Regions from separate parts of the Mediterraneibacter sp. 210702-DFI.5.30 genome, predicted to be linked through region 1. Evidence: predicted binding sites of a transcription regulator. Region 1 holds the regulator's gene; the other holds the start of a gene.
The links. The regulator Rex, encoded in region 1, represses fermentation and respiration genes when NADH is low (regulators of the CRP and FNR family bind a similar motif). The targets are predictions, from matches to a motif close to ATTGTTAANTANTTAACAAT.
Positions count from the first base shown of each region.

Region 2: the regulator Rex is predicted to act here: its motif matches at 1,771-1,790, upstream of LI126_RS03875 (glycerol dehydrogenase).

Region 1 is NZ_JAJCME010000006.1:193,398-201,669, reverse strand. Features, by position in the region: gene LI126_RS08645 (segregation and condensation protein A) at 1-502, shown strand, start outside; gene scpB (SMC-Scp complex subunit ScpB) at 503-1,075, shown strand; gene LI126_RS08635 (D-alanyl-D-alanine carboxypeptidase family protein) at 1,156-2,514, shown strand; gene LI126_RS08630 (2-isopropylmalate synthase) at 2,613-4,601, shown strand; gene abc-f (ribosomal protection-like ABC-F family protein) at 4,706-6,646, opposite strand; gene LI126_RS08620 (redox-sensing transcriptional repressor Rex) at 6,812-7,447, shown strand; gene LI126_RS08615 (NAD(P)H-hydrate dehydratase) at 7,558-8,272, shown strand, end outside.
Region 2 is NZ_JAJCME010000003.1:39,443-47,714, reverse strand. Features, by position in the region: gene bilR (bilirubin reductase, long form) at 1-964, shown strand, start outside; gene LI126_RS03880 (hypothetical protein) at 1,106-1,648, shown strand; gene LI126_RS03875 (glycerol dehydrogenase) at 1,820-2,917, shown strand; gene queD (6-carboxytetrahydropterin synthase QueD) at 3,203-3,625, shown strand; gene queE (putative 7-carboxy-7-deazaguanine synthase QueE) at 3,626-4,276, shown strand; gene queC (7-cyano-7-deazaguanine synthase QueC) at 4,298-4,981, shown strand; gene queF (preQ(1) synthase) at 4,993-5,475, shown strand; gene LI126_RS03850 (hypothetical protein) at 5,774-6,037, shown strand; gene LI126_RS03845 (hypothetical protein) at 6,230-6,466, shown strand; gene LI126_RS03840 (M48 family metallopeptidase) at 6,491-7,105, shown strand; gene LI126_RS03835 (class I SAM-dependent methyltransferase) at 7,102-7,698, shown strand; gene LI126_RS03830 (putative DNA modification/repair radical SAM protein) at 7,788-8,272, shown strand, end outside.

The sequences.
Region 1 (8,272 bases):
AGAAGATCCTAGGCAGGAACTGGTTGAACAGCTGCTGCAATATAAAATGTATAAATACATGTCTTATGAGCTCAGAGACCGCCAGGTAGATGCGGATCTGATTTTATATAAGAATCCGACAATTCCGGAAGAAGTTCTGGAATATGTGGAGCCAGTTGATCTTGACCTTTTACTTGGGGATCTGACAATGGTACAGTTAAAGAAAGTTTTTCAGGAAGTTATGCGTCGGCAGACAGATAAAGTGGATCCGGTAAGAAGTAAATTTGGCAAGATTGAGAAAGAGGAAGTTTCACTCACAGATAAGTTCCTTTATGTGCGTGATTATTTACAGGAACACCGCCGGTTCAGTTTCCGTCAGCTTCTTCAGAAGCAGAAGAGTAAAATGCATGTTGTTGTTACATTTCTTGCGATTCTTGAAATGATGAAGCTGGGTGAAATTTATGTTGAACAAGAATCTACTTGTGGTGAGATCATGATTGAGAGAAAAGGAGACGTAGTGTAAATGGCAGGAGTAAAAACACTTCAGGCTGCAATTGAAGCTATTTTATTTACAATGGGAGAGTCTGTTGAACTAAGTAAAATTGCGAAAGCAATCGAACAGGATGAGCAGACAACCGAAGAATTACTTCAGGATCTGATGAAGAAATACGAATCAAAGAACAGAGGAATCCGCATCATTGAACTGGACAAGTCTTATCAGATGTGTACAAAGAAGGAAATGTATGACTATCTGATCCGTGTAGCAAAGCAGCCAAAGAAATATACTCTGACGGACGTTCTTCTTGAGACACTGTCAATCATTGCATACAAACAGCCGATCACTAAGATAGAGGTAGAGAAGATCCGTGGAGTAAAGTCTGATCACGCAGTAAATAAACTTGTGGAATATGGTCTGGTAGAAGAAGTCGGAAGACTTGATGCACCTGGAAAACCAATTCTTTTCGGCACGACGGAAGAATTCTTAAGAAGATTCAGTGTACCGTCGATTGATGATCTTCCGTCATTGAATCCGGAGCAGCTGGAACATTTCAAAGAAGAAGCAGAGGATGAGGCAAAGATCCGTATGGACATTTGATTTTTGAATTCTACAACTTGCATTGGAATCATAAAATTAAAAGAAGAATGGAGCTTCCAATATAAACAGGAAATCAATTGATGATAGAATTTAAAAAGTGGTATTTCAGAATCTATTTATTCTTTGTTCGCATACTGATTGTCAGCATGATCATTGGAATTTCTTTTCCGGTTCATGTTTTTGGAACTACATTTGATCATGCAGGACAAAACTGGAAGATAAATGTCAGTTCTAACGAACGTCAGGTAGTTCCAGATGAGCTAAAACAATTATACGCCCTGTCTACCGTCTTAATGGATGCAGACAGTGGGCGTATTTTATTTTCCAAAAATGGACAGGAAGAACGGGCAATGGCAAGTACAACAAAGATTATGACTTGTATTCTTGCATTAGAGAGCGGCATAATTGATTCAGAAAATCAGATTGTTACAGTAAGCGATCAGGCTGCTACGCAGCCAAAGGTACATCTTGGAATGGTTGCAGGAGAACGGTTCTATTTAAAAGATCTTCTTTATTCCTTAATGCTGGAGTCACATAATGACTCTGGGGTTGCAATTGCAGAAGCTGTTGCCGGAAGTGTAGAGAAATTCGCAGATCTGATGAACCAAAAAGCGCGGACGATCGGCTGTTATTCTACTTATTTTATCACACCGAATGGATTGGATGCAGCAGATTCAAATGGAATCCATCACACTACAGCAGAAGATCTTGCAAGGATCATGCGTTATTGTATTATGAATTCTAAGAAACAGGAAGAATTTCTTACGATCACGCGTACCGAAACCTATCAGTTTCAAGATGTTGAAGGAAAACGGTCGTTCAGCTGTTATAATCATAATGCATTCTTAAATATGATGGACGGCGCTCTTTCCGGAAAAACAGGATTTACTTCAGATGCCGGATATTGTTATGTCGGTGCGTTGCGTAGAGATGAGCGGACATTTATTGTTGCACTTCTTGCCTGTGGATGGCCAAATAATAAGAGTTATAAATGGTCCGATATGAGAACTCTTATGACTTATGCTTTAGATCATTATCAATATAAGACATTTGAAATTGAATTACCTGTCCGGCAGATATTTATAAATAATGGGATAAAGGCACGTTCAGATACGATAGATTATCCCGGTAAAAACGGAACCAAAATTCCTCTTACTGCAAATCTGAGACCGCTCTCTTTCCTATTGAAAGAAGATGAAACGATTTCTGTTGACTATGAGATTCCTGATCAATTGGATGCTCCTGTAAAGAAAGGAATGCAAGTCGGCAGGATTCGCTGCACGTTAAATGACAAATTGATCCGTGAATATCCCGTCTATACAACACAGAATGCAGAAAAGAGAACCTTCAAAAAATGTGTGGAATATATTTTCCACCTGTTTTCTATACAAAATTCGTACCAAAAAGCAGAAAATATTAAGAAAGATCAAGTGAGGTGATTAAAATAGTCACTACAATCTAAGACTTTCCTGTGCTAATATAAACGAGTGTTAAAAAACAACAACTAAATTGATTAAATATAAGAGAGGTACACATTATGGAAAACTGGAGGAAATACGAAAAGACTTACTTTATGCCACCTGAGCCATGTTATGACTGGGTAAAGAAAGATTCAATTGACAAAGCACCAATCTGGTGCAGTGTTGACTTGAGAGATGGTAACCAGGCACTGATCGAGCCGATGAGTCTGGATGAAAAGTTGGAATTCTTCCAGTTGCTTGTGGATGTAGGATTCAAGATGATCGAAGTTGGATTCCCGGCTGCGTCTGAGACGGAATATCAGTTTTTAAGAACATTGATCGAGCAGAACATGATTCCGGATGACGTTACGATCCAGGTTCTGACACAGGCAAGAGAGCATATTATCAGAAAAACATTTGACGCTGTCAAAGGTGCTCCACATGCTATTATCCATGTATATAATTCAACATCTGTTGCACAAAGAGAACAGGTATTTAAGAAAGATAAAGAGCAGGTAAAACAGATTGCAATTGACGGTGCAAAGCTTTTGAAAGAGTTAGCAGAAGAAACAGATGGAAACTTTACATTCCAGTACAGTCCGGAAAGTTTTCAGGGAACAGAAGTTGACTATGCATTAGAAGTCTGCAACGCAGTCCTTGAGATCTGGCAGCCAACAGCTGATAACAAAGCGATCATCAACCTGCCTACAACAGTGGAAAATGCTATGCCTCATGTATTCGCAAGTCAGGTAGAGTATTTTAACAAGCATCTGCGCGACAGAGAGAATGTAATTCTTTCTCTGCATCCGCACAATGACAGAGGATCAGGAGTTTCAGATGCTGAGCTTGGAATCCTTGCCGGTGCTGATAAAATCGAAGGAACATTGTTCGGAAACGGAGAAAGAACAGGTAACGTAGATATTATTACACTTGCAATGAATATGTTTTCTCAGGGTGTGAATCCGGAACTTGATTTCTCTAATATGAGTGACATTTGTGAAATCTATGAACGCGTGACAAGAATGAAAGTTTCTCCGCGCCAGCCATATGCAGGAGATCTTGTATTTACAGCATTCTCCGGTTCACATCAGGATGCGATCGCGAAAGGTATGACCTGGAGAGAGGAGCATGACTGTCAGACATGGACTGTTCCATATCTCCCGATCGATCCACAGGATGTTGGCAGAAGATACGATTCCGATGTAATTCGTATTAACAGCCAGTCAGGAAAGGGTGGCGTAAACTATATCCTGAAGCAGAGCTTTGGAATCAGCTTACCGGAAAAGATGAGAGAAGAAGTCGGATATCTTGTAAAAGATGTTTCCGACAAGGCTCACGAAGAACTTACACCAGACAATGTATATCATATCTTTGAAGACCATTACATCAATGCGAAACCAATTTTCAGTGTTGATGAATGCCACTTTAAACAAGAAGATGGAATTGTCGCAGAAGCAACGATTCACCACAATGGAAGCAACCGCAAGATCACAGGTGTTGGAAACGGACGTCTGGATGCTGTCAGCAATGCGATCAAGCATTATTTTGATATCGAATTTGAACTTGCATTTTACGAGGAGCATTCTTTGACAAAAGGATCTTCTTCCAGAGCTGTTGCTTATGTCGGTGTTATTTCCAACAAGAAGCGTTACTGGGGTGTCGGAGTTGATGCCGATATTATCAAAGCATCTATTGAAGCACTCGTTGTTGCAGTGAATAAATTGGATAGCGTACAGAGATCCCAGACATGCAAGGATGAAAGATTATTAGATATTACAAATTATATTTACGCAAATTATAAAGAAGTTACATTGGACGATCTTGCTGAGAAGTTCTTCCTTTCAAAACCATATTTGTCAAAATATATTAAAGAAAAATCAGGAATGACATTCGGAGATATTCTGAAAGAAATCCGTATGAAAAAGGCAAGAGCAATGCTTAAGAGCAGCAGTGCAACTGTAGAAAGTATTGCAGAATCTGTGGGATATCAGAATGTAGAGCATTTTAACAGAACATTTAAAAAACTGTATAATATCACACCGGTACAGTATAGAAACAAACCTTGATCCCAATTCGAGTTTGACTAAATTTGAAAATGTAATCTTAAAACAAATCGCCTGACAGTTACCATAAATAGTAGCTGTCAGGCGATTACTGTTATGCAGATTCATTATTCTGCTAATTCTTCCCACAATTCATACAATTCTTCTAATCTTGCTTCATTTGCAGCGCGTTCTGTTGAAAGTTTCTGGCACTCAATAGAGTTCGAATAAACTTCCTCTTTCGTCAGTTCCTCGTCAATCTCTGTGTTGCGATCTTCAAGTTTTGCAATTTCTTCCTCTGTTTTCTTCAACTCATTTTTCCGTTTACGTTCACGTGCCTGCTGTTCCTTCTGTTCCTGCCAGCTTAATTTTGAATCCGAAGCAGGAGTGGATGCAGCAGAATTGCCTGAATTGGATACATTTTCTGCATTTGTTTCATTTCCAGAAGCATAAGCAAGTGTCAGTGCTTCTTTTTTCTCCAGATAATAATCGTAGTTTCCGATGTAATTAACAAATGTCTGATTCACCAGTTCAAGGATCCGGGAGGCGGTCTGATTGATAAAATAACGGTCATGGGATACATAAAGTATCGTTCCGCTGTAGTTATTTAATGCTTCTTCCAGAATTTCTTTGGAAGTAATATCCAGATGGTTGGTTGGCTCATCAAGGATTAGAAAATTTGCTTCCGAAAGCATAAGTTTGGCAAGTGATACGCGGCCTTTTTCTCCACCGCTTAACGTATGAATTTCTTTGAACACTTCATCTCCGGTAAACTGGAATGCAGCGAGTGTATTTCTGATCTGTGTATTGGTAAGATCAGGATAGTCATCAGAAATCTCATCAAAAATGGTCTTATCATCATGAAGTACGTGATGTTCCTGGTCGTAATAACCAATCGTCACTTTGGATCCAAGTGTGAATTCGCCCTGATCCGCTGCGATAACCTGATTAATGATCTTTAAAAGTGTTGTCTTTCCGGTTCCGTTATCACCAATCACAGCGACATGTTCGCCACGTTTGATTTCAAAACTGATATCACTGAAGAGAACCTGACTGTCAAATTGCTTTGAGAGATGTTCCACTGTAAGAACATCATTTCCGCTGATCTGCGATGGTTCCAGCGTAAAATGCATTTCTTTCGTACTGTCAACCGGTTTGTCCAATGGCGTAATCCTGTCAAGCATTTTCTCACGACTCTCTGCACGTTTGATTGATTTTTCACGATTGAAAGACTTTAATTTATCAATAACAGCCTGCTGATGTTTGATCTCACGCTGCTGATTCATGTATTCTTTCAGCTGTGCATCTCGGATCTGCTGTTTTTTCATTGCATAATCTTTATAATTTCCAAGGTACATGCGAACCTGTGCATTGTCAATCTCAACAACTTTTGTGACAACACGATTCAGGAAATAACGGTCATGGGAGACGATAAATACCGCTCCGGAATAATTGATCAGATATGTTTCCAGCCAGGCAATGGAATTCAGATCCAGGTGGTTTGTCGGCTCATCAAGCAGGAGGATATCCGGACTTGTAAGCAGTAATTTTCCGAGAGAAACACGGGTCTTCTGACCTCCTGAAAGTGTATCTGTCTGTTTATTAAAATCGTCTTCCGTAAACCCAAGTCCCTTTAATACACCTGTAATCTCACTTTCACAGGCATAACCGTTTCTTGCATCAAATTCAGACTGTAGACGATTGTAGGTCTCCAGGCGGCTCTGCAATTCCTCACCCTCCAGATGCTTCAGTTCATGTTCAATGGAACGAATCTGAGCTTCCATTGCAAAAATATCCGCCTTTGCACTTTTTACTTCCTCATAAATGGTATTTCCGGATTTTAAATCCTGACGCTGCGCAAGATAACCGAGTGTCTTTCCTTTCGCGAGAATAACATCTCCACCATCAAGAGGTTCTTCTCCGATGATCATCTTAAGGATTGTTGATTTCCCGGCGCCGTTCACACCGACAAGAGCAGCTTTCTCACGATCTTCAATATGAAAGGAGCCGTCTCGTACAATTTCGCGTTCCCCAAACGCTTTTTCTATATTGTGACATGCGAGTATCATATATTTTCACCTCGTTTTTTGACTTCTAACATTATCATTATATAGAAAAATGTCGAAAATACAAGGAAAATATATGGATTTTAAAGGTTTTTGCAAAACAAAAGTTTGACAGAACTTTAACTCTTTTATATAATAAAGAGTAGTTTAAGAGTGGAGGGCTAAAAATTGGAACAAAGAAAGATATCACGCGCAGTCATTTCCAGACTTCCGAGGTACTACAGATATCTGGGAGATCTGCTGGAGGCTGGCGTAGAGAGAATTTCATCCAGTGACTTGAGTAAGAAGATGCATGTAACGGCTTCACAGATACGTCAGGATCTGAATAATTTCGGTGGATTCGGCCAGCAGGGGTACGGATACAATGTGAAATATCTTTATACAGAGATTGGAAAGATCTTAGGATTGGATAGATGTCATAATTTTATTATCATTGGTGCCGGTAATTTAGGACAGGCACTGGCAAACTATGCTTCCTTCGAAAGAAGCGGATTTATTCTGAAAAGTCTTTTCGATGTGAATCCTCGACTGGAAGGCGTAACGATCAGGGGGATTCCTGTGCGTATGGTTGATGAACTGGAAGATTTTCTTAAGAATAATGACATTGAAATTGCTGCACTGACACTTCCAAAATCAAAAGCAATTGAAGTGGCTGATATTCTGGTAGATAACGGTGTGAAGGGAATTTGGAATTTTGCACATACAGACCTTTCCCTTCCAAAGGATGTGGTCGTTGAGAACGTACATTTATCTGACACACTGATGAAGTTATCTTACAACCTTTGTCAGCAGGATAAAGAATAGAATCTAGCAAAGCTGCAAGGATGCTGTGGGACCAACTGACAAAAGGAGGTTTCGCAGCATCTGTTCATGTTAAAAGGAATTAATAATGTTAGAAAGGTCAGGCGATAAGCATGAGATATCTTCCAAATGGGAAGCAGATGAGTGAAGCTGATGCACACACAATTCATGAAATTGGGATTCCATCCCTTGTACTTATGGAACGTGCAGCACTTCAGATTGTCGAGACAATGCATAAGAAAAATATTTCCACAGAAAAAAGTCTGATTGTTTGTGGAAGCGGCAACAATGGTGGCGACGGATTTGCAGTAGCAAGGCTCTTAACCGAACAGGGAAAGCATGCAGATGTACTATTTGCAGGGAAAGAAGCTTCTTTAAGTGAAGAATGTCGATGTCAGAAACAGATTGTAGAAAATATGGGGATTTCTGTATTCACAGAATTCCCGGATGAAGAATATACTGTAATAATTGATGCTGTATTTGGTGTTGGACTCTGCCGTGAAATCACAGAACATTATAAAGATGTGATTGACTGGATGAATCTTCAGGATGCAGAAAAAGTTGCTGTTGATATTCCATCCGGAATCTGTGCTGCAACAGGAAAGATTCTTGGGACAGCATTTCGAGCCGACCTTACAGTATGTATGGCATGTGTAAAATTAGGCTGTGAGCTTTTCCCTGGCAAGTCGTATGCAGGAGAGAGCATTCCGGTTGCGATTGGAATTGATCCGAAATATTTTTCGAATCGCCTGGATGTTTGTTATACCTTTGACAAAAATGATCTTGAAAAACTTCTTCCTTCGAGAATGATGAATTCGCACAAGGGAA
Region 2 (8,272 bases), on a different contig from region 1:
TTATGGACGTTCCATGCTTGCAGATGCAGATATTGCCAATAAAGCTATATCCGGAGAGTGCATCAGAGAATGCTTGAACTGTAATAAAGGATGCGTAGATGCAATTCAGGGACGTAAATACATTTCCTGCGTATTAAATGCAGAGAACGGAAACGAAGGAACTATATTTATCAAACCTGCAGACGAGAAGAAAAAGGTTGCAGTTGTAGGTGCAGGAATCGCCGGACTTGAGGCAGCAAGAGTTGCAGCAAAACGTGGACATGAAGTAACCGTATTTGAGAAATCAGATAAGATTGGTGGACAGATTCATTTGGCAGCAGTTCCGCCAAGAAAGAGCGAGATTTTAAGATCTATTGAATATTATGAGAAGATTCTACCAGAACTTTCTGTAGATGTGAAATTAAATACAGAAGCAGATTGTGAAGAGCTGAATAAGTTTGATCATGTAATTCTTGCCATCGGTGCGCATAACATGGATCTTCCAATGTCTGTTACAGACAGCAATGTTGTTTCTGCCTGGGATGTTCTTGCAGGATGCGAAGTGAGTGGAGCATGTGCAGTACTTGGCGGAGGATTAGTTGGAACTGAAACAGCAGAATTCCTTGCACAGAAAGGTCTCAAAGTAAGCATTGTCGAGATGCTGGATCAGATTGCAACAGGAGAATCCGAGACAGTAATGCCACTGATCAAAAAAGACTTTGAAGAACACGATGTAAAAGAGTATGTGAATACAAGAGTGAATTCCATCGAGAATAATGTGATTCATGCTGTGAATACAAAAGACGAGTCAGAGGTTACAATTGAAGCTGATACAATTGTGAATGCACTTGGGTCTAAGAAGAATCTCTTCGACGACAGTAAGCTGACAGTTCCATTTGTATATGTTGGAGACTGTAGCGGTGAGAGAACAGCAGATATCTCAGCAGCAATCCGCAGCGGATATCAGGCTGGAAATGAAATCTGAGAATTTTTAAATTTTATTCAGTGAGAAAATAAGTAAAATACAGGGTGGTGCTGTAAACAGAAAATCTGTAGACAGTATCACCCTGTTTCAGTTATAATAAAATAAAATTTTTGTTATAAAAAATGAAAATGGAGCAAGGCTATGATAAACAAAGAACTATTTTATAAAGTAACATTAATTGATTGTAACGGAAAAGAATTGGAAGTTGCTAAATTTCTGCAGATTTTAACAGGAATGGAAAAAACAGAAACAAGAAGAATTGTAGCGAGTTTACCGTGTGTTTTGTATGAAGAGCTTGACGGAGAGGCGTGTTCTTATATTGAGGAGGCACTGGATTTCTATACAGCAAAATATAAGTTTGAACCAGTCGGTGATGAAAAAGAAGTGTATGAAGTAGATCCATCGGTGTATCCTTCAAAACAGGTGATCGCGCTTGGAAGTATGGTTGATTACATCGGAAAGAGGTCAGAGTTTGTAAGCATCGCGAGAAAATATGATTTCCCGAAGAATGTGAGCCTGAATGATACGCCATTCTTAGTAAAAGATGGTTTGGCAGAAGAACAGGCAGTGAACCTGCGGCAGGATCTTCGCAATATGGGAATGTTTGCGCTGATTATGAGAAGTGGGGCAGAAGTCCAGCAGGTGAAGAAGAGGGGATTTTTAGCAGGGGTGTTTGCACGTTGAGATGAATAAAAGGGTTGTTTGATACAGACAGCTGTGAGTAGTGATTATATAGCCGATTTCTTACAGAAAATTCAATTGGATTTTATTGACACTTTTGCTGAGAAGGACTACAATATCTTTAGATTGTTAATTTAATAACATACAAATAAGGAGTTTAGGAGGCAGACAAAAATGGCAAATATTTTATGTAGTCCAAGCAAATATGTTCAAGGTGCAGGTGAGATGAAAAAGCTGGGTGAATATGCTCAGAAGTATGGTAAAAAAGCACTTGTACTGATCACAGAGTCGGGGTATAAACGTATTGAAGACGTTCTCAAAGTTGGATTTGAAGGATATGATATTGAACCAGTGTATGAGTATTTCAACAGAGAATGTAGCAAGACAGAAATTAATCGTTTGGTAGCCGTTATGAATGAAAAGGGCTGTGATGTTGTTATTGGTATTGGCGGAGGAAAGATCCTTGATACTGCGAAAGCAGTTGCTTATTACAAAGAAGTGCCGGTACTGATCTGTCCGACAATTGCATCTACAGATGCGCCATGCAGTGCACTTTCTGTTATTTATACTGATGAAGGCGTATTCGAAGAATACTTATTCCTCCCAGCTAATCCAAACATGGTTCTGATGGACACAGAAATCATTGCAAAATCACCAGTCAGACTGACAGTTTCCGGAATGGGTGATGCACTTGCAACTTATTTTGAAGCAAGAGCCTGTCAGGCTAGCGAAGCAACAACTTGTGCTGGTGGAAATGTTACTATGGCAGCGATGTCACTCGCAAAACTGTGCTTTGATACATTGATGAATGAAGGTGTGAAGGCAAAACTTGCTCTGGAAGCAGGAGCCTGCACAAAAGCTGTTGAGAAGGTAATTGAAGCTAATACATTGCTTAGTGGAATCGGATTTGAGAGTGGCGGTCTTGCAGGAGCACATGCAATCCATAATGGATTCACAGTTTTGGACGAGTGTCATCATATGTATCATGGAGAGAAAGTTGCATTTGGAACAATCACACAGCTTGTTCTGGAAGACATTCCGGCAGAAGAACTGGAAGACATTATAGATTGGTGCATTGAACTGGGACTTCCTGTTACATTAAAAGAACTTGGTATTACAGAAGTGACAGACGAGAAGCTTATGGCAGTTGCGACAGCAGCCTGTGCAGAGAATGATACACTTCATAACATGCCATTTGAGGTGACACCTGAGACTGTATGCGCAGCAATTAAAGCAGCAGATGCTTACGGAAGATATTTCCTGGGAGAATAGAATATAGGAAATAGGACACCATTTCGTTAAAATAGAAAAACCAATTTGACAAACTGATTTTCTGTGGTATAATTTTCATGCTGTGAAAAACAGCCGACAGTTCATTTGTACCTTCCTGTCGAAAAACAAAACCAGGGCTAGTTAAGAAGATTCTAGGCTCTGCGTGCAAAGAAGTACGCAGAGCTTTTTATATTCAGGAAATATTTTCCATATATATAAAACGCTCCGCTTAGGATACACAGCTCTTAAAAGGTACATACATTTCAAATACAGGAGAGTTGAAATATGTATTATTTGCAAACAAAAGCCAGTTTTGACGCAGCGCATTTTTTATGGAAATACGAAGGAAAATGCAGAAATATCCACGGACATCGTTGGAATGTTGTTGCAAAAATCAAAAGTCAGGAGCTGGAGCAAGAAGGACAGACACGAGGAATGGTAGTGGACTTTGGTAATCTGAAAAAGGATCTGAAAAAACTTTGCGATTCCTTTGATCATAGTCTGATTTACGAGACAGGATCACTGAAAGCAGAAACAGTAGCTGCACTTCAGAATGAGGACTTTCATCTGGAGAAAGTTTCTTTTCGTCCTACGGCAGAGAATTTCGCATATTATTTCTACAAGGAATTAACGGAATTGGGATATGAGGTTCATTGTGTGGAAGTATATGAGACACCGAATAATTGTGCGGTTTATGAGGAAGAGTAGATGAAAGTAGTAGAAAAATTCACCAGTATTAATGGGGAAGGCACACGGGCGGGAGAATTGGCAGTCTTTGTTCGTTTCAAAGGGTGCAACCTGCGTTGTAGCTATTGTGATACTATGTGGGCCAATGAACCGGATTGCCCATATGAAGAGGAAACCCCGGAAGAGATTTTAAATTATGTTTTAGGAACCGGAATTCACAATGTGACACTTACAGGTGGAGAACCGTTACTGCAAAAAGACATCAGAGAATTGATCCACCTTCTTTTACAAGCCGGTTTACAGGTCGAAATTGAGACAAATGGCGCAGTTGATTTATCTGCATTTTGTGAAGAACGACCGGTATTTACAATGGATTATAAGTTACCGTCAAGTGGGTGCGAAGAATATATGATACCAGAGAACATGGAACTGCTTGGAAAGGATGATACTGTAAAGTTTGTATGTGGCAGCCAGAAAGATCTGTTAAAAGCACTGGACGTGATTCAGATTTATAATCTGACAAACAGGTGTCATGTGTATCTTAGTCCTGTTTTTGGATCCATAGAACCAGTGCAGATTGTAGAATTTATGCTGAAACATCGGTTGAATGGTGTGCGTCTGCAGATTCAGATGCATAAAGTAATCTGGGATCCAAATGAACGGGGCGTATAAATAAGTAGTGAGGTGATAGAGATGAAAGCATTAGTTCTCTTTAGTGGAGGAATTGATTCAACAACGGCATTAGGACTGGCAATCAAAAAGTACGGGAAAGAGCAGGTGATTGCACTCTCGGTTTCCTATGGACAGAAGCACGATAAAGAAATCAGGGCTGCAATAGCAGTTGCCGAATATTATGGCGTGGAGCATCTGTTCCTGGATTTAAGCAAGATATTTCAATATAGCAATTGTTCACTGCTTCAACAGTCCACGGAAGAAATTCCGGAGGAGAGTTACGCAGAGCAGATTTCAAAAACAAATGGCGATAAGCCTGTAAGCACATATGTACCGTTCCGAAATGGGTTATTTCTTTCTTCGGCAGCAAGTATCGCACTGAGTAAGGAATGTGGAGTGATTTATTATGGAGCTCATGCAGATGATTCTGCCGGTTTTGCTTATCCGGATTGCTCACCGGTATTCAATCAGGCGATGAATGAAGCAATCTGGGAAGGCTCCGGACATCAGCTGAAAATAGAGGCTCCTTTTGTAAATGTATCCAAAGCCGAAGTAGTACGGATTGGATTAGAACTGGGAGTTCCGTATGAGTTGACATGGTCCTGTTACGAAGGGGGAGAGAAGCCTTGTGGAAAATGCGGAACATGCATTGATCGCGCAGCAGCATTTCAGGCGAATCACGTAGAAGACCCTGCGTTGAGATAGAGGAGGAAGCAATGAGAGAAAAAGAAAATTTAACATTATTGGGAAATCAGCAAACAGAATACCGTATGGATTATGATCCGTCTGTATTGGAGGCATTTCAGAATAAACATCCTGAAAACGATTACTTCGTCAAGTTCAATTGCCCGGAATTCACAAGTCTGTGCCCAATCACCGGACAGCCAGATTTTGCAACGATCACGATTTCCTATGTTCCGGACGAACGTCTTGTGGAGAGTAAATCCTTGAAATTGTATTTGTTCTCATTCCGAAATCATGGAGATTTTCATGAAGATGTGATCAATATAATTATGAAAGATCTTGTCAAGCTTCTTGAACCAAAATATATAGAAGTCTGGGGAAAATTCCTTCCACGTGGAGGTTTGTCCATCGATCCGTATTGTAATTATGGAAAGCCAGGTACCAACTGGGAGCAGGTTGCCTGGAATCGTATGAGTAATCATGATATGTTTCCGGAGAAAATTGATAATCGGTAAGATAACAGAACGGAGGAAACGTGCTTTGCTGATATCAGTTACAGGAGCACATGTTATATTAATGACAGGACGAAAAACCTTGATTTACAAGGAGTTCGGGCCTGTCTTTTCTATTTCATAAAAACATATGGGCGAAAATATGATGAGAGGTGAGACGGTAGTTGATTGACAACATAGCATAGATGCAGTTTATATTGGAACAGATTTACCGGATGAGTATACTCATTCAAATTATACACATATTTTAAAAGGAGCAAATGCGAAGGCAAAAGCTAATGCCGCACAGGGATTACCAGAATTGATTGAAATTGCAGCCGGAAAGAAATTTACTGAAAATTATAAAGAAAAACATACTATAGATGCAATGTATGGTTGGTATCGTTATGAGTCAAGATTTGCTTTGCCAGTGTTTAATGAAGTTGGGGAAATTGAAAGATATAATGTTTTTAATGTAATAATGGTTATTCGACATGCAAAAGATGGTAAAATGTATCTGTATGATATAATGAACATAAAAAAAGAAACGAGCACCCTTTTCCAGTCCGAAGACATTACTCAGTAAAAAACCCATTTCTTAGCTACGATTGTACCCCCATAGTAGCAAAAAGTCAATAAAAAGAAACGAATATATTTTGGAAATTATTTCACAATTAAATAATCTACCCATTCTAATCCATGCACTTTATTTCCACAGATAAACGTATGTATGATATAATTTGAGTTAGTACGTTAAATGATATTGTAGAAATTATAAATGATTACAAAAGTATCTGTTGCAATTGAGCGAGAGCTTCGCCATTGTGATGCTTTTTATATTAGCGTGGCATTTATTACCGAAGATGGACTGGTACCGTTAAAGCAAGTACTAGCTGAATTGCGTGATAAAGGTATACCGGGAAAGATATTAACGACAAGTTATCTGACATTTACAGAACCGCCGGATGTTACGTTGATTGATAAGGTACGCAATCAGATGCAAAAGAATATATAAAAATTTATTATAAAGGTACATTTTATGGAAGTTACAGTAATTAAATCCCGAAGAAAAACTATAGCTATTCAGGTAAATTCTGATCTAAGTGTCACTGTAAGGGCTCCGTATGGTGTCACAGAGAAATACATTGAGGAATTTCTTAATAAGAATGAAGCTTGGATAAGCAAACAGATGAATGAAATAAAAGTAAAGAAGAAAAGTGTTGAATCGGGAAATGTAGAAAACGTGACACTCGATAAAATCAAGGCACTTGCAGACCAGGCTCTTAAAATAATTCCGGCTAGAGTAGAATATTTCGCAAGAATAATCGGAGTCACTTACGGGAATATAACCATCAGAAATCAGAAAACAAGATGGGGAAGTTGCAGCAGCAAAGGGAATTTGAATTTTAACTGTCTGTTGATGCTTGCGCCTCCTGAGGTGTTGGATTATGTTGTGGTTCATGAATTGTGCCATAGAAAACAGATGAATCATTCGAAAGCATTTTGGTCGGAAGTGGAGAAGGTGTTCCCAGATTATAAAAAGTCAATTAAGTGGCTGAAAGAAGAAGGAAGCCAGATTATGTACATGGTAACAGAACTTGGGAAAATACCGGGGGATATTTCAAACATAAAAATGAAGGATCGAAAGAAATGAATCAAAATGAAACACAATGGGATAAACTCCTGAAGATAAAGACAACCGGGCGGGATGACTCTCATTCAGATCAGTATCGATATCCTTATGAACCAACGTCTTATATGGTATTGGAGCGCCTGGCAAACAGTGGACTGATCAGGAAAAATAATACTCTAATTGACTATGGAACCGGAAAAGGGCGGGTATGTTTTTATCTTTCGTATCAAACAAGATGCAAGACAATAGGCGTAGAGTATGATGAACGGATTTATAAAGGAGCAGCAGATAATAAAGAAGTATCCGTTTCCGCATCACGCACGGAGTTTGTATTATGCAGTGCAGAAAATTATGAAGTTCCGTCGGAAGTGGATCGCTGTTACTTTTTTAATCCTTTTTCTGTAGAGATATTACAGTCAGTTTTAGCAAGGATTTACGAATCTTATTATGAAAATCCGAGAGATATATTATTATTTTTCTATTATCCTTCAGAAGAATATATCAGTATTTTAATGACTCAGGAACAGTTGATTTTTTATGATGAGATTAATACTTCAGATCTGTTTCCGGGTGAGGATAATAGAGAAAAAATCTTGATTTTTCAGGTATTTTAAGAATGCTCAAAACATATTGAGCAGTTATAAAAGAACGTCTGTTCGAAATAATACTTGCATTATCGAACAACTGTTTGTATAATGAAAATATGAATACAGAAATTAGAAATAGTAATTATACAACACAGGAAAAGCTGCAGATTCTTGCTGACGCAGCAAAATATGACGTTGCATGTACTTCAAGTGGATCCAGCCGACGGGGAAAGAAAGGAGAGCTCGGCAATGCAGAGGCATGTGGCATTTGTCATAGCTTTGCAGCAGACGGAAGATGTATTTCGTTGCTTAAGATTTTGATGACGAATCATTGTGCCTATGATTGCAAGTATTGTATTAATCGCAAGAGCAATGACGTAAAGCGGGCTACTTTTACTCCGGAGGAAATCTGTGACTTAACAGTAGAGTTTTATAAGCGTAATTATATCGAAGGCTTGTTTTTAAGTTCCGGAATCTTAAGGAATCCGACGTATACGATGGAGAAGATGTGCGAGACATTATTGCTGCTTCGAACAAAATACCATTTTAACGGTTATATTCATATTAAGACGATTCCGGGAGCATCCGACGAGCTACTTGC